Regions from separate parts of the Rhizobium indicum genome, predicted to be linked through region 2. Evidence: predicted binding sites of a transcription regulator. Region 2 holds the regulator's gene; each other region holds the start of a gene.
The links. The regulator PhoB, encoded in region 2, activates phosphate uptake and scavenging genes when phosphate is short. The targets are predictions, from matches to a motif close to TGTCATNNANCTGTCAT.

Region 1: the regulator PhoB is predicted to act here: its motif matches at 1,486-1,502, upstream of FFM53_RS14345 (DUF2794 domain-containing protein).
Region 3: the regulator PhoB is predicted to act here: its motif matches at 1,899-1,915, upstream of pstS (phosphate ABC transporter substrate-binding protein PstS).
Region 4: the regulator PhoB is predicted to act here: its motif matches at 2,795-2,811, upstream of FFM53_RS16985 (YdcH family protein).

The regions. Positions count from the first base shown of each region.
Region 1 is NZ_CP054021.1:2,922,297-2,926,391, reverse strand. Features, by position in the region: gene FFM53_RS14355 (Bax inhibitor-1/YccA family protein) at 1-387, shown strand, start outside; gene FFM53_RS14350 (GNAT family N-acetyltransferase) at 498-1,055, shown strand; gene FFM53_RS14345 (DUF2794 domain-containing protein) at 1,062-1,463, opposite strand; gene FFM53_RS14340 (DUF1223 domain-containing protein) at 1,834-2,574, opposite strand; gene acnA (aconitate hydratase AcnA) at 2,811-4,095, opposite strand, start outside.
Region 2 is NZ_CP054021.1:2,107,877-2,111,971, reverse strand. Features, by position in the region: gene phoU (phosphate signaling complex protein PhoU) at 22-735, shown strand; gene phoB (phosphate regulon transcriptional regulator PhoB) at 868-1,551, shown strand; gene FFM53_RS10465 (GcrA family cell cycle regulator) at 2,126-2,665, opposite strand; gene FFM53_RS10460 (aspartate aminotransferase family protein) at 3,086-4,095, shown strand, end outside.
Region 3 is NZ_CP054021.1:918,347-922,441, forward strand. Features, by position in the region: gene pstC (phosphate ABC transporter permease subunit PstC) at 1-679, opposite strand, end outside; gene pstS (phosphate ABC transporter substrate-binding protein PstS) at 765-1,787, opposite strand; gene FFM53_RS04550 (bifunctional diguanylate cyclase/phosphodiesterase) at 2,141-4,095, opposite strand, start outside.
Region 4 is NZ_CP054021.1:3,488,097-3,492,191, forward strand. Features, by position in the region: gene FFM53_RS16965 (tetratricopeptide repeat protein) at 1-496, opposite strand, end outside; gene ykgO (type B 50S ribosomal protein L36) at 609-734, opposite strand; gene FFM53_RS16975 (5-(carboxyamino)imidazole ribonucleotide synthase) at 899-1,975, opposite strand; gene purE (5-(carboxyamino)imidazole ribonucleotide mutase) at 1,972-2,466, opposite strand; gene FFM53_RS16985 (YdcH family protein) at 2,485-2,688, opposite strand; gene FFM53_RS16990 (YdcH family protein) at 2,917-3,090, shown strand; gene FFM53_RS16995 (ArsR/SmtB family transcription factor) at 3,297-3,557, opposite strand; gene FFM53_RS17000 (sulfite exporter TauE/SafE family protein) at 3,653-4,095, opposite strand, start outside.

The DNA.
Region 1 (4,095 bases), 810 kb from region 2:
CTGATCTACACGGGCCAGAGCGTCGTTCAGACCTTTTTCGTCACCGCCGCCTCCTTCGGCGCGCTGTCGCTTTACGGCTACACGACGAAGCGTAACCTGTCGGCGATGGGCTCGTTCCTGATGATGGGTCTGTTCGGCCTGATCATCGCCTCGATCGTCAACATCTTCCTGGCGTCGTCTGCCGTGCAGTTCGCGATCTCGGTGCTCGGCGTGCTGATCTTCGCAGGCCTCACCGCCTACGATACGCAGCGGATCAAGGAATTGTACCTGGAAGCCGATGACGTCGCCGTGGCCGGTCGCAAGGCGATCATGGGTGCGCTGACGCTCTATCTCGACTTCATCAACCTCTTCATGTTCCTGCTGCAGTTCATGGGCAACCGTAAATAAGCAGGGCAGACTGAGATCGAAAAGGCGGCTTCGGCCGCCTTTTTTGTTGCGTAGGCTTTCACGGAATGGTTTTAGAAAGCCCTTGCCGCCCTTATGGATATGCTGCTGAAATGTCCTTCCTCCTGCGCGATGCTTCGAACGCCGATATTCCCGCCATTGCCGATATCTATCGCGAATCGGTCCTGAACGGCGTCGCGAGCTATGAGATCGTGCCGCCCTCCGAGGCCGAGATGGCGCAACGCTTTGCGGCCATCGTCGGCCAGCAATATCCCTATATCGCAGCCATCGGCACGGACGGGGCCTTGCTCGGCTACGCCTACGCCTCGGCCTTCCGCACGCGTCCTGCCTATCGCTGGCTGGTCGAGGATTCGATTTATCTGGCGCCGCAAGCCCGCGGCCGCGGCATCGGCAAGGCGCTGCTCGCCGAACTGATCATCCGTTGCACCACCCTCGGCTTTCGTCAGATGGCAGCCGTCATCGGCGGCGCCAGCCCCGCCTCGATCGCGCTTCATCGCACGGCCGGCTTCGAGGAGGTTGGTCTGATGAAGGGCACCGGCTACAAGCACGGCCGCTGGCTGGATACGATGTTCATGCAGCGCGCCCTCGGCGAAGGCATGAGCACAGATCCGGACCCGTCGACCTATCCCGGCACGCTGTTTAACGGCTGATATGGTTTACTTGTCGACGAGCTTCAGGGCCTTGTCGAAGACCTTCAGCACCTGGTTCAGCTCGTGACCGCGCTTCAGGATCGTGCCGTTGACGCTGATCACGGAATAGGCGCCCTGCTTGGCGGCGAGCTTCGGGTTTTTCTCGATGCGGAAGAGCGGCATTTCGCCGGAACGCTTGAAAACGGAAAAGACCGCCCTGTCCTTCAGGTGATCGATGGCGTAGTCGCGCCATTCACCATCACCGACCATCCGGCCGTAGATCCAGAGGATCGCGTCCAGTTCGCGCCGGTGGAAGGTCACCGGAAGCGGGTCCTTGCTTTGTTTGTATTCCCTGAGATCGACGACGACTGAGGAACTGTGGTCGACGGAACGGCTTTCGCCGTGTCGCAAATCCGGCTGATCTGTCATCAGTCTCACAAGGCCTCCACATGTGACAGGAGGGTGACAGTTTGCCCGAGCCGCCGCAAATTGCAAGAGTGCCAGCCGTCACATTCCGCCGCACGTCTCTCGCGCAAGGACGCTGTAGCACTTTGAGTCAGCGCATCATGTCTTGCGAAAGTTGGGTTCGATTTTCGGAAAGCATGATGCGCTGGACAGGTCAACGCTTTCTCCGCAGCGCCGCATTTCAGTCAAAACAGCGCCTCATTTGCAGGAGATTTATGAATTCCAGTTTGGCGCCAGCGCGCCAAAGGGCCCGGCGGAGCGTATCGACCTTAACCCCAGCCCCGAATACGCTCGGCCGGGCCGCCCCAGCACTTCATCCGCAACCGGATGAATCTCAGATATTTTTGCCAGCCATCACCACGGTCGCGCCAAGGATCGCCGCCGGATCGCCGTCTGCGGTCGCCGATTGCAGCAGGATGGCGCAGCCCTCGAGCTGCGGCCGCTGCAGGACGCTGGCCGGCAGCGTCAGACTGGTCGCCTTGCCGTCCCACATGCCGACGGTTTCGACATTGGTGACGCTGTGCAGATAGGAGATCTTCTGGCCGCTGTTCTCGCCTTTTTCGACGTCGATCGTCTTTTCCTTATCGAAATAGACCATGACGACATTGGCTTTGCCTTGTCCCGCGCCGATCTTGATCTCCAGCTCGTCGCCGCGCATCGCGGCACTGATCGGAACGGTCAGCCCGTTGCCTTCGCTGCTATAGGTGTCGATCTTGCTGTTGATGCCATTCAGATCGGCGCCGGCCAGATGGTCGCGTCCATTGACGATGGCCTGCGGCGTGTAGACGTTGCTGCGGCCCATCGTTTTGGCATAGCCATACTGCCGCTCGGTGTTTTCCTTGGAGCTCAGCGTATCGGCCCAGCCGAGATAGTTCCAGTAATCGACATGATAGGCGAGCGCAATGACATCGCCCTGGTTCACCAGCTTGCGGAAAGCGGCATCAGCGGGAGGACAGGAGGAGCAGCCCTGCGACGTGAAGAGTTCGACGACACCTTTCGGCGTGCCGTCTTCGGCCTGTAGCGGGCCTGAGAGAACAACGCCGGCAATCAGCGGAATCAAAAAACGGGGGGACATTCACCTGCACCTCTTTTTCAGCGCCGACGGCATGTTTGAACCGGGGGCCCTGACATATGAACGTACGAATAATCCTTCCGGGTCCAAACGAAAAGTCACGAACGGGTGAGACGTAGCTCGACGGGAACTTGCATAAAACAAATCATCGTGAGCCCGTCCAAATACTGTCGTCGCACCAAAGAAAAGCCGCCGGAGATTGCTTTCCGGCGGCTATTATCAAATAAGTCTCTTAAAAATCAGGCAGCGAGATCGCGCAGAACCGTCTGCAGGATGCCGCCATTGTTGAGGTAGATCACCTCGTCGAGCGTATCGACGCGCGACAGCAGCGGAACCTCCTTCACGGTGCCGTCGCCATAGGTGATCCTGGCGATCTTCTTCTCGCGCGGCTTGATCTTTTCCAGACCTTCGATGGTGACGAGTTCGTCGCCCTTGAGGCCGAGGCTCTGCCAGGTCGTGCCCTCTTCGAAGACGAAGGGGATGATGCCCATGCCGACCAGGTTCGAACGATGAATGCGCTCGAAGGACTGGGCGACCACCGCCTTGACGCCGAGCAAGTTGGTGCCCTTGGCAGCCCAGTCGCGCGAGGAGCCGTTGCCGTATTCGACACCGGCGAAGATGACGAGCGGCACACCTTCCTGCTTGTACTGCATCGCGGCGTCGTAGATCGAGGTCTCTTCCTTCGACGGGTAATGGATGGTGTAGCCACCTTCCTTGCCGTTCGGGCCGAGCATGTGGTTGCGGATGCGGATATTGGCGAAGGTGCCGCGCATCATCACTTCATGGTTGCCGCGGCGCGTGCCGTACTGGTTGAAATCGGCAACGGCGACGTCGTGGTCGATCAGGTAGGCGCCGGCCGGCGATGCCGCCTTGATCGAACCGGCCGGCGAGATGTGGTCGGTGGTAATCTTGTCGCCGAACAGGCCGAGGACGCGGGCGCCCTTGATGTCGGAAACGCCGCTGCCCTTCTTGCCCATGCCGACGAAGTAGGGCGGGTTCTGCACATAGGTCGAATTGTCGTCCCAGGCATAGGTCTGGCCCGGCGGGATCTGAACGGCCTGCCAGTTGACGTCGCCCTTGAAGACGTCGGCGTACTTGCTTTCGTAAAGCTCGCGGGTCACGTATTTCAGGATGAATTCCTGAACTTCCTTCGAGGTCGGCCAGATGTCCTTGAGATAAACCGGGTTGCCGCTCTGGTCCTCGCCGATCGGCTCCTTGGTTAGATCCGTTTGCACCGTACCGGCAAGCGCATAAGCGACGACCAGCGGCGGGGATGCGAGATAGTTCGCCTGCACGTCGGGCGAGATGCGGCCTTCGAAGTTGCGGTTGCCGGAGAGAACGCCGGAAACGATGAGGCCCTTGTCGTTGATCGTCTTCGAGATCGGTGCCGGCAGCGGGCCGGAATTGCCGATGCAGGTGGTGCAGCCGAAGCCGACGAGGTTGAAGCCGAGCTTGTCGAGGTCGGCCTGCAGGCCCGACTTGGCGAGATATTCACCGACGACTTGGCTTCCAGGTGCCAGCGAG
Region 2 (4,095 bases):
GTTATTCGAGGATAAAGCCCCATGGCATCGACACATATTTTTTCTGCCTACGATGATGATCTGAAGTTCCTGTCCAGGCGGATTTCCGAAATGGGCGGCCTGGCCGAGCAGATGGTCGGCGAATCCGTGCGCGCCCTCGTCAACGGCGATACGGCGCTGGCGCAGAAGGTCATCTCGGACGATGTGATCCTCGATCACGCCGAACGCGAAATCGGCGACAAGGCGATCGTCACGATCGCCCGCCGTCAGCCGATGGCCTCGGACCTGCGTGAAATCATGGGTTCGATCCGCATCGCCGCCGATCTCGAACGCGTCGGCGACCTCGGCAAGAACACCGCCAAGCGCGTCATCGCCGTCCAAAGCACCGGCGTTCCCCGCAAGCTTGCCCGCGGCCTCGAGCATCTGTCCGAGCTGGCGCTCGTCCAGCTCAAGGAAGTGCTCGATGTCTACACCAATCGTTCAGCCGACAAGGCGAATGCGATCCGTGAACGCGACAACGAGATCGACGCGATGTACACCTCGCTGTTCCGCGAACTCCTGACCTACATGATGGAAGATCCGCGCAACATCACCAGCTGCACGCATCTTCTCTTCTGCGCCAAGAACATCGAGCGCATCGGCGACCATGCCACCAACATCGCCGAGACGATCTTTTACATGGCGACAGGCGCGCAGCCGGAAGGTGATCGTCCGAAGGATGACAGCGCCAACACCGTCGGCGCGGTCACCGAATAACCGCCCGCACAGTCAATTGCGTGCGCGCCCGTCCGGGCGCGCAAAGAGGTCGCAGCCAATTTTTGAATTTGCGCAGGATGCACTGCTTAAATCACCCTGGTTTAAGGATCATGCGCGAGGAGACCGACACGCATGATCCCGAGAGTTGCAGTTGTTGAAGACGAGGAAGCCCTCAGCGTGCTTCTTCGCTACAATCTCGAAGCGGAAGGCTTCGAGGTCGATACCATCCTTCGTGGCGACGAAGCCGAAATGCGGCTCCAGGAGCGCACGCCCGATCTTCTCATCCTCGATTGGATGCTGCCGGGTGTCTCCGGCATCGAGCTCTGCCGGCGCCTGCGCATGCGGCCGGAGACCGAGCGCCTGCCAATCATCATGCTGACGGCGCGCGGCGAAGAGAGCGAGCGCGTCCGCGGGCTGTCGACGGGCGCCGACGATTATGTCGTCAAGCCCTTCTCGACCCCCGAGCTCGTTGCCCGCGTCAAGGCGATGCTACGTCGCGCCCGCCCCGAGGTGCTGTCGACGGTGCTGAAGTGCGGCGATATCGAGCTCGACCGCGAGACCCATCGCGTCCATCGCAAGACCCGCGAAGTCCGCCTTGGCCCCACCGAATTCCGCCTCCTGGAATTCCTGATGTCGTCGCCGGGCCGGGTCTTCTCCCGCTCGCAGCTTCTCGACGGCGTCTGGGGCCACGATATCTATGTCGACGAGCGCACCGTCGACGTCCATGTCGGCCGCCTGCGCAAGGCGCTGAATTTCTCCAACATGCAGGACGTCATCCGCACCGTCCGCGGCGCCGGTTATTCGATGGAAGCCTGAGGGCTTCCATCTGAGCCTGCTGACAAAGCCGCTCGCGCGAATGTCCTAACCTGCCAGGGTTAAGCCACTCGTCTCGCCCCGTCCCCGTAAAAGGGGCAAGGGACGTGCCCTGCGAAAGGGTTGGTGGGGACGGAGAGGGTTGCGGCACAATCTCTTCTCCCCTCGGGGAGAAGGTGCCGGCAGGCGGATGAGGGGGCCACACGGCACACTCTTTCCGTGATAACCTATCCCACATGCCGAATGGCTGCGCCCTGACCACGATCGAAACGACGCCAACGCGGTCGAAACCCGCATGGCGTTGTAAGAAAGACCGGCTTCCCTGGCCCCCTCATCCGCCCTACGGGCACCTTCTCCCCGAGGGGAGAAGAGGGAATCGAGATGTTGCGGCATGTCACTTCGCCCCTTGAGAACCGAAGGAAAGGTCGAGACCCATGGCTCGACCCTGGTAGGTGGCGGCAGCCGGATGAGGGCAAGTCGGCGTTCTCAACGAACTGAACACCCAAGCGCTCCCATCCGCGCATAAAAAAACGGGCCAATCGGCCCGTTTTCTGCATTCTAGCAATGGTCAGCCCGCTCAGCTGGCCCGCGCTGCCGCCCGGCGGCGTTCGTTGACCGGCTGGTAGGCAAGCTTCTGGTGATAGCTGCAATAGGGCGAATTGTCGGGGGACTCGCAGCCGCAGAAATGGAAGTCGTCCTTCAGCGGATCGCCGACCGGCCACTTGCAGGTGCGCTCGGTCAGTTCCGTCAGGCCGAGGCGGCGCGAAATCGGCACCACCACATTGCCTCTTGGCACGTATTCCATTTCCTCGATCGTTTCGATCTCGATCTCGATCTCTTCCTTCAGCATCGTCGCGCCCTGCTGGCGGGTAACGGTGCGGGTGGTGATGCGAGAGGCGAAGTTCGGCGCGCGCGGCGCCGATGTATTGCGCTTCGGCGTTCGCGCCGCGGTGTTGGTGCCGCCGGCCTTGGCACGGCCGGGAAGGCACAGCCGGTGCACTTTGCCGATGACCGCGTTTCTGCTGACCCCGCCAAGCTGCGCAGCGATCTGGCTGGCGCTCAGTCCTTCGGCCCAAAGTTTCTTGAGTTTCTCGACCCGCTCGTCTGTCCAGTTCATGCCCTGTCTCCACCTTTTGCGTTGGTGATGGCAGAATCCCTCACCGTTGTCCCGGGAGCTCCGAAACAAGAAACGCTTGATCAATTTTGGTGACTAGTTCCGCCGCATGCAGTCTAGTAATTGATCTTTAACCTAGTGTGAGCCTGACTCCGTGACAAGAGTCGCATGAATCCGGATGAATCGAATTCGTAGTTTTCCCCAACTTGCTGCCCCTGCGTGTCATTTCTGCAATAATGCCTGTTGAAGACTGAAAATGCCGCTGTACACCTGTGCTGCATACGCTAAGGGCGCCGTTTTGTTGACATTGCAGCGCGAAAAGGAAATAGTGCCACTCGCCGCCGCAAGGCGGCATTTTTGATTTTTCGGGCCTGGTTTCCTTAGCCGGAGTCATTGCCCGGCAACTTTGATGGAGATCGCGCCATGGCTGAAGCCGCGCCGCTTTATGACACCTATTCTCGTGCCCCGCTGCGGTTCGAGCGAGGCGAGGGCGTATGGCTGATCACCGAAACTGGCGAGCGATATCTCGATTTCGGCGCCGGCGTCGCCGTCACCTCCGTCGGCCACAGCAATCCGCATGTGGTCGGCGCGCTGAAGGAGCAGGCCGACAAGGTCTGGCACCTGTCGAACATCTACGAGATCCCCGGACAGGAGCGTCTGGCAAAACGCCTGACGGACGCCACCTTCGCCGACAAGGTGTTCTTCACCAACTCGGGTGCCGAGGCGCTCGAATGCGCGATCAAGACGGCGCGTCGCTATCAGTTTTCCAAGGGCCATCCCGAGCGCTTCCATATCATCACCTTCGAAGGCGCCTTCCACGGACGGACGCTGGCGACGATCGCCGCCGGCGGCCAGGAGAAATATCTCGAAGGCTTCGGCCCCAAGGCGCCGGGTTTCGATCAGGTGGCTTTCGGCGATATCGAAGCGGTCCGCGCCGCGATTACCGATGCCACGGCTGGCATCCTCATCGAGCCGGTGCAGGGCGAGGGCGGCGTTCGCCCCGCCACGCCTGAGTTCATGAAGGCGCTTCGCCAGCTCTGCGACGACAACGGCCTGCTGTTGATCCTCGACGAGGTCCAGACCGGCGTCGGCCGCACCGGCAAGCTCTTCGCCCATGAATGGTCGGGCATCACACCCGATATCATGGCTGTCGCCAAGGGCATCGGCGGCGGTTTCCCGCTCGGCGCCTGCCTCGCAACGGCCGAGGCCGCCTCCGGCATGAAGGCCGGCACCCATGGCTCGACCTATGGCGGCAATCCGCTTGCCATGGCCGTCGGCAGCGCCGTGCTCGACATCATCCTTGCCGATGGCTTCCTCCAGCAGGTGCGCGACGTCGCACTTGTCTTCCGCCAGGGCCTAGCCTCGCTGAAGGATCGTTATCCCGATGTGATCGAGGATATCAGGGGCGAGGGGCTGTTGCTCGGCATCAAGGC
Region 3 (4,095 bases), 1.2 Mb from region 2:
CGATGTCGCGCACCACTTCCCACTTGGTCGAACCAAGCGCATAGGCCGATTCCTTCAGCTGCGCGGGGACGACCAGGAAGACGTCGCGCATGACCGAGGAGACGAAGGGGATAATCATGATCGCCAGCACGATGCCTGACGTCAGCATGCCGATGCCGAGCGGGGCGCCGGTGAACAATGCGCCGATTATCGGGATCGGGCCTAGCCAGTCGATCAGCACCGGCTGAACGTAGTCCGACATGAAGGGAGCAAACGTGAAGAGACCCCACATGCCGTAGATGATCGAGGGAATACCGGCGAGAAGCTCGATGGCGCCGCCGATCGGACCGCGAATGGAGCGCGGCGCAACTTCGGTAATGAAAACGGCGATACCGAGGCTCACGGGAACGCCGATGATCATGGCGAGCGCCGAGGTGACCAGCGTGCCGTAAATCGGCACAAGGCCCGAGAACCGCTGGGCAACCGGATCCCATTCCATGCCGGTCAGGAAGCCAAAGCCGAAGGTCCGGAACGCGAGAAACCCGTCCCAGACCATGGAGAACGCCGCTGCGAACAGTGCGACCAGAACAAACAGGCCGCAGCCCAAAACTATCCAATAAAAAATACGATCGCCTGCCGCGCCGTCGCGGCGCTTGACGCCCGCGGTTGTGGCGGGCAGCGATGCCATTGCTTCGCTCATATCCGTCCGCTCTGCTGCTTTGAGGATGTCAAAGGATTCGGGGCGGAAAGCTTGGCTTGCCGCCCCGGCCGCAGTTTCGTCAGGATCAGCCCTTGAAGGAGGCCGTCCAGTAATCTTCGATCTGCTTCACCAGAGTTTCCGGAAGCGGAACGTAGTCGAGCGAGGAAGCTTCCTTCTGGCCGTTTTCGAGCGCCCATTTGAAGAAGGCGAAGGCGGCCTTGGAGCGCGCCGCATCCTTCGGCTCCTTGTACATGATCGCCCAGGTCGTGGCAGTCACCGGCCAGGCCTTTTCGCCCGGAGCATTGGTCATGATCAGGTAGAAGTCCTGAGCCTTGGTCCATTCGGCGCTCGCAGCTGCAGCCGAGAAGCTTTCGGCATTCGGCTTCGGATACTGGCCTGCGGCGTTCTGGATCAGCACGTAAGGCAGCTTGTTCTGCAGGGCGTAGGCGTATTCGACATAACCGATCGAATCCTTGACGCGGGTGACGTATGCGGCAACGCCCTCATTGCCCTTGCCGCCGATGCCGACCGGCCAGTTGACGGCCGTGCCTTCGCCGACCTTGCTCTTCCAGTCTTCGTTGACCTTGGAGAAGTAGTTGGTCCAGTTGAAGGAGGTGCCCGAACCGTCCGAACGGTGGACGACGGCGATCTGGCTGTCGGGCAGTTTCAGACCGCGGTTCAGATCGGCGATGGCCTTGTCGTTCCACTTGGTGACGTTGCCGAGGTAGATGTCGGCGAGAACCTTGCCCGTGAGCTTCAGTTCGCCCGACTTGATGCCCTTGACGTTGATGACGGGCACGATGCCGCCGACGACGAGCGGGAACTGACCGAAGCCGCCAGTCGTCAGGTCTTCCGGCTTCATCGGGGCGTCGGACGCGCCGAAGTCAACCGTTGCAGCCTTGATCTGGGCGATGCCGCCGCCCGAACCGATCGACTGGTAGTTCAGCTTGTCGCCGGTCTGCTTGTTGTAGTCCGCAGACCACTTGGACAGGACGGGGTAGACGAAGGTGGAGCCGGCGCCGGTGATATCGGCGGCGGAGGCCGAAACCGCCAGCGCGGCGACCAGGCCCGCACCGAGGCAGGCCGAAAGAAGTTTCTTGGTGAGCATATGAGCGCTTCCCTAATGGATTTGAAAAACAATGAGGCCAGCGCCATGGAGGGGGTGTCCATTGTCGGGGCGCTGAAATTCTCGTCACATCAGGCGGGCTAGGCGCGTTTTATTACAGTTTGATGACGGTTTTTGACCGCCGAAACCGAATGCAGGGCCGTGCGTCAAACGCGGCAGTTACGGCCTTTCGATTGAATCGCGGATTTAACAAAGCCTTAGCAAAAACATTGGGATAGATTGACGCATGGCTGTGGTGGATTGCCGCAGCGATGCCTGGAAATGTCGTTTTCAGGATTTCGAAATGCCGGGCGGCTCGTGGCCGATACCGAATTCGTGCGATGGCCTTTACGAGATCACGCGGCCGACTCTTCTCGCAGCCTGCTGGATATGTCGCATGCCGACATGGGTTTTCCGAGCATATACCCTTGAAGCTGGTCGCAGCCGGCGTCTCGCAAGATCGCCGCCTGACGGGTATTCTCAATACCTTCGGCGGTCACGGGTATCTGCAGAGCAGTCGCCAGGGAGATGGTTGCCCGAAGAATATCGGCGCCATTTGCGGTTACATCGAGAGCGGACACGAGCGAGCGGTCGATCTTCATGCGATCAAACCCAAACTGCCGCAATGCACCGATGCTGGCGTAGCCGCAGCCAAAATCATCAAGAGCAAACTTTATGCCGACGCGCTTGAGTTGGTCTATCGACCGACGGGCCTGATCCGGATTTGTCATCAGAACGCCTTCGGTGATTTCCAGTGTCAGGCGGTTTGGATCGAAATCCAACTCCTGCAGGATCGCGATCACCTGGGCAGCAAATTCCGGATTGCAGAGCTGGATCGGCGAAACGTTCACCGACAAAGTCAGACCGGGCCAGCTCTTGGCATGCCCGATCGACGTTCTCAGCATATGGACGCCAAGGGCATCGATGAGGCCGCACCTTTCAGCAAGCGGGATGAATATTTCCGGGCTGACGTTTCCCGTTGCAGTTTTCCAGCGCGCCAGTGCTTCAAGACCGGTGACAGCGCCGGTCGAAGCAGAGACGAGAGGCTGGAAAACAGCTTCGATTGCGCCGCTGCCGATGGCGTTTTTCAAGAGACCTTCCAGCTCGGCGACCCGTATGCGTTCCCGGTCCAGTTCGGGATCGTATTCAACCGCCTGACCTTTACCATTTGCCTTGGCTCGATAGAGGGCCATGTCGGCTCTGCGAAGAAGCTCCAAAGGCGATATGTCTCCATCGTGCGCCGCAGCTCCGATGCTTGCGCCAACTTCGATCGTTCGCCCGTCAATTTTGAAGGGCTCGGCAAACAGCGCCAGAATCGCCTCTTCCATCTCTTCGCGTGCAGTGGCTCCAACGTGCACCAACGCGAATTCGTCGCCTCCCAGCCGGGCCGCGGCCAGGACTTCGGGATGACTGGTCATCAGCGCGTTCGAGACGATCCGGATCAAATCATCCCCAACCGCATGCCCCCAAGCATCGTTGACCGCCTTGAAGCCGTCGAGATCAACCAAGTAAAGCCGCGGTGACGAAGGTTCCGGGCTCTCCAGATCCTCCAGCAGGCGGAGAAGACCCTGTCTGTTCAACAAGCCACTCAAGCTGTCATGGCTCGCTTCGAAGCGAGCTGTTTGCGCCAGTTGGCGCAGGCGCCGCGCTTCGGATGCGCCAACCAACAGAACGCCGATCAAGAATAGCGAAAGAACGACGGTAGAAGCTGCAAGATAAGGATAGACCTGCTGAAACACGGCACTTCCGGGCGCTTTGCTCGGCCAAACGAGGTAGCCGATCACGCCTCCCTTGATGTCGGTGATCGGCGTGTTCAGGAATCCCGGCTTGGGCGTCGTCTCAAGGCTCAGCCCCTCGAGTTCATGTTCGTTGGAGAGAGTGTCGAGTACCTCCGACGTAAAGGCCTTGTAGAAACTCAGCACGCTGAACTTCGGAACCTCGGCGGCGGCCTCGAACGGCTGGATCGCCTGCGAGGCGATGAGTGCCATACCGCTATCGGTCTTGATGAAATTGACCACCGGCGCCTTGGCCGGAGCTGCAGCCGCATTGATCTGCTGATAAAAGGCTTCTCCGAAAAACGTGCCCGGCTGGAAGGGCTTGCCTTTGGCATAGGCCGAGACGATCGAAGACCCGTCAGGGCCGGTCACGATCGCGCCGTCATAAAGCGCATAATCCTCGCTGGTTTTTCCCCAATTCTCATAGGCCCAATCCGCAGCGGCCGGAGATGAGACAGCACTGTAGGCATCGTCCCATATGGCATTGTCCGTAGTTGTCCCGCTCAAGCGAGCCACAAAGGCTGCGACCGCCGCGC
Region 4 (4,095 bases), 1.4 Mb from region 2:
CCATGCCGGAGAGCGCGCCGAAATGGCGCGGCTCGAGATCGAGCACACGTTCGATATCGGACATCGACTTGCGATAGTTTCCCATGACGAAATTCAGCGTGGCGCGGCGGTTCCAGCTTTCGGCATAATCGGGCTTCAGCGCGATCGCCTCATCGAGGAAATCGAGAGCCGCGGGATTGCGCTTCTCCTCGATCGCCTTGTCGGCCCACTGCATCAGCAGATTGACGGTGGCACTGCCGGAATCGTTCCATTCCATGCGGATTTCATTGGCGATGCCGCTGGCCTTTTCGGGATCGCGTTCACGCTTCAGCTGGCTGAAGAGCTGGTCGAGGTGCTGCTTCGGCGCATTGTGGGCATCCGCCTGCTCGACGATGACGTCCTTTTTCGCGGCGGCCGCCGGCTGTTCCGCGGCGGCGGCCGGAAAGGAGGAGGTGAGGAAAATGAGGGCGAGCGGCAGCGCCGCTGATGTCAAAGCAAAAAAGCGCATGGCGGGCATATTAGCCCGCCAGCGCCGAAGATCAAACAAATTTGACGTGATCACCGCAGCGACCCACCGGATATATCTGCCGGCGCAAGCTCACGCGGCAGGGCGATCCGGACGCGCGAAATCAGCCCTGACGAGCCTTGAAGCGCGGGTTCAGCTTGTTGATGATGTACATGCGGCCCTTGCGGCGAACCAGACGGTTGTCACGGTGACGAGCCTTGAGCGACTTGAGCGAATTCTTGATCTTCATTTTTCTGATCCGCGATCTCTATGGGGGAATTCACATTCGCCCGTATCTTTAACAATCAAAAGCGCGCCATCGGGCGCGCTGTTTAGGTGGGGGAGCAGATACCCCGTCACCTTTTCCGTGTCAACCACACGAAGGTGTTTTTCCCAAGGCACAGGGGTGTTTTCTCAGGCCAAAACCGGCGATTTCGGCGTCAAGGTGGTGACATGGCCCATCTTGCGGCCGGGGCGCCACTCGGTCTTGCCATAGAGATGAACCAGCGTATCGGGGCGCCGCAGCCAGTCGGGAACGGCAAGGATATCGTCGCCGATCAGGTTCTGCATGACGCAGTCGGAATGGCGCTCGGCATTGCCGAGCGGCAGGCCGGCAACGGCGCGGATATGCTGCTCGAACTGGCTGACGACGCAGGCGGCTTCCGTCCAGTGACCGGAGTTGTGGACACGTGGTGCCATCTCGTTGGCGACCAGGCCGCCATCGGCAAGCACGAAGAATTCGATGCCGATGACGCCGACATAGTTCAACGCGGCAAGGATTTTCTCGGCCGATTGGCGCGCAGCGTCCGCCGCCGGCGCAGAGATCGCAGCGGGAACCGTCGAGGTGTGGAGGATGCCGTTGCGGTGGACATTCTCGGCGGGATCGAAGCAGACGACCGTACCGTCGGTGGCGCGGGCGGCGATGATCGAGACCTCGCGCTCGAAGGCAACGAAGCTTTCGAGGATGAGCGGCACGCCGCCAAGTGCTGCATAGGCGCCATCCGGGCTGTCTGCGGCCGAGCGGAAAACCTTCTGGCCCTTGCCGTCATAACCGAGACGGCGGGTCTTCAGCACGCCCTGGCCGCCGAAATCCTTCAGTGCCGCCTCGAGATCGGCCTGGCTGTCGATCGCATGGAAGCGGGCAGTTGATATGCCGCAGCCATTGAGAAAGCGTTTTTCGACGAGGCGGTCCTGGGCGGCTTCCAGCGCCTTCGGCGGCGGATAGACAGACACGCTCGCCGACAGCGTTTCGGCGGCTGCGACGGGCACGTTCTCGAATTCGTAGGTGACGACGTCGCAGATATCGGCGAGTTCGGCCAGTGCCGAGGGATCGTCATAGGCGGCGGTAATCTGCCGGTTGGCGAGCTGGGCGGCCGGGCAGTCCGCCTGCGGCTCGAGGATGACCGTGCGAAAATTCAACCTGGCGGCGGCAATGGCCAGCATGCGGCCGAGCTGGCCGCCGCCGATAATGCCGATCGTTCGTGCCGTCATAGATCGTCCATCGGGTATTCGGCGACGGCAGCACTCTGGCGCTCGCGCCATTCGTCGAGCCGGTCGGCGATTTCTTCGTCGGAAAGGGCTAGCACGGCGGCGGCGAGAAGGGCAGCGTTGACTGCGCCGGCCTTGCCGATGGCGAGCGTACCGACAGGGATACCGGCCGGCATCTGCACGATGGAAAGGAGGCTGTCCTGGCCGGACAGGGCTTTCGACTGGACCGGCACGCCGAAGACCGGCAGCGGCGTCATCGCGGCGGTCATTCCCGGCAGGTGGGCGGCGCCGCCGGCGCCGGCGATGATGACCTTGAAGCCCTCCGCGCGTGCGCCCTTGGCGAAATTGACCAGCCGGTCGACTGTGCGGTGGGCCGAAATGATGCGCGCGTCATAGGGAATTTCCAGCGCCTCCAGCGTGTCGGCGGCGTTTTTCATGGTCTCCCAGTCGGACTGGCTGCCCATGATGATGGCGACGGGTGGTCTGTCTGTCATCGTTGCTGTTATTCCCTCTCAGGCGATGATGTCAGGGATGATCTGATCTTCCAGCTTGGAGAGCCTGTCCTTGATAACGAGCTTCTTCTTTTTCATGCGCTGGATCCGCAGAGCGTCGCATCCGGTCTGGATCATGGCGTTGATCGCGGCGTCGAAATCTTCGTGCTCCTGGCGCAGGCGCGCCACTATGAGCCTGATTTCCGCCTGTTCCTGATCGGCCATATGCATTCCCCGTTATCGTCCTTGGACCTTGTCCGATCTGGCGATGATTTCCGCAAGCTCCTATCATCAAATACAGGTAACGGCTAGTTAGTCTTGATCATGAAATTGCCATCCAGTCTTCATCTTTTGGCCTTCGACAAGCCTTCAAAAATATGTCACAGTCCCGCCCGTTGACACCTTGATCCCCGACGATGTTGGCCGGGGAGGGTAAGAGGAAGGAAGGGTCATATGACTGTTCAAGCTCATCTTGAGTCACTCCAGAAAAAGCATGTCGCTCTCGAGGAGGAGTTGCACGCGCTCAGAACGTCTCCCTCAATTTCGGATACGGAGCTTGCCGAATGCAAGCGCCGCAAGTTGCGCATCAAGGACGAGATTCAGCGTCTTAAGTCATCCGTCCACTAATCTTCCCAAGGGTCGCCGGGCGATCATCTTGCGCAACAAGGTAAATCCATCCATTCCGCCAAAAATTTGCAAGAACCGGTGATTTGACACCATATTTGCGCCAGTCCGATGCATCCGGCATCGTGGCTGGCGCTTTTGGGTCTGTCACGTCCCACATCGCGTTCTTATGATTCGCATCGTATCCCCAGATCTTATGGGAACTTGCATCAGGCCCAGAACTGATCCAGCCACAAATTGAGCTTGTCGAAGCCGCGGTTATTGACCGTGTAGATGCGTTTGGTGCCTTCCGAGGTCACGGAAACGAGATTGCTGTCGAGAAGCGCCTTCAGGTGCTGTGAAACAGCTGGACGGCTGATCGGCAGGCCTTCGGCGAGCTCATTGACCGTCCGTGGCGCGCGACGCAATTCCTCCAGCAGAAACCGCCGGTTCGGATCGGCAATCGCAGAGAAAGGGTCGGTGTTCGACATGGCGGCAACGCTACGTCAAACCGGCCGCGCCAGCAAGGAAATTGTGCATTGCAGCGAATTGCAGCAATGCGAAGTGCAGCGGCGCTGTAGGCCTCTTACCAGCCAAGGCCCTCGCGCACGATCAGGAAGGCGGCGATCAGCGCCATTGTATAGATGAAGGGATAGAAGATCTGTGGCCTCATGCGGCGCACGCACCAGGCGCCGGCAATGGTGGCGAGCGGAGCAAAGGGCAGAAGCGTTGCGGAGGTCGCAAGGTTCTGGGTGCCGAGCTGGCCGAGCGCGAAATAGGGGATCAGCTTGACAGCGTTGAGGATCGCGAAGAAGCGCACGCTGGTGCCGGTATATTCGCGTGGCTGCAATTTGAGCGGCAGGGCATAGATCTGGAAGGGCGCACCGCCGGCATGGGCGACGAAGCTGCCATAACCGGAAAATGTTCCCCAGAGGCTGGCGGCTACCGGCCGCTGGCTGCGCGGCGGGATCACCTTGCCGGCGCCCGGGCCGAAATTGCTCCAGAAATAGCGCAGGCAGAAGAGGATGG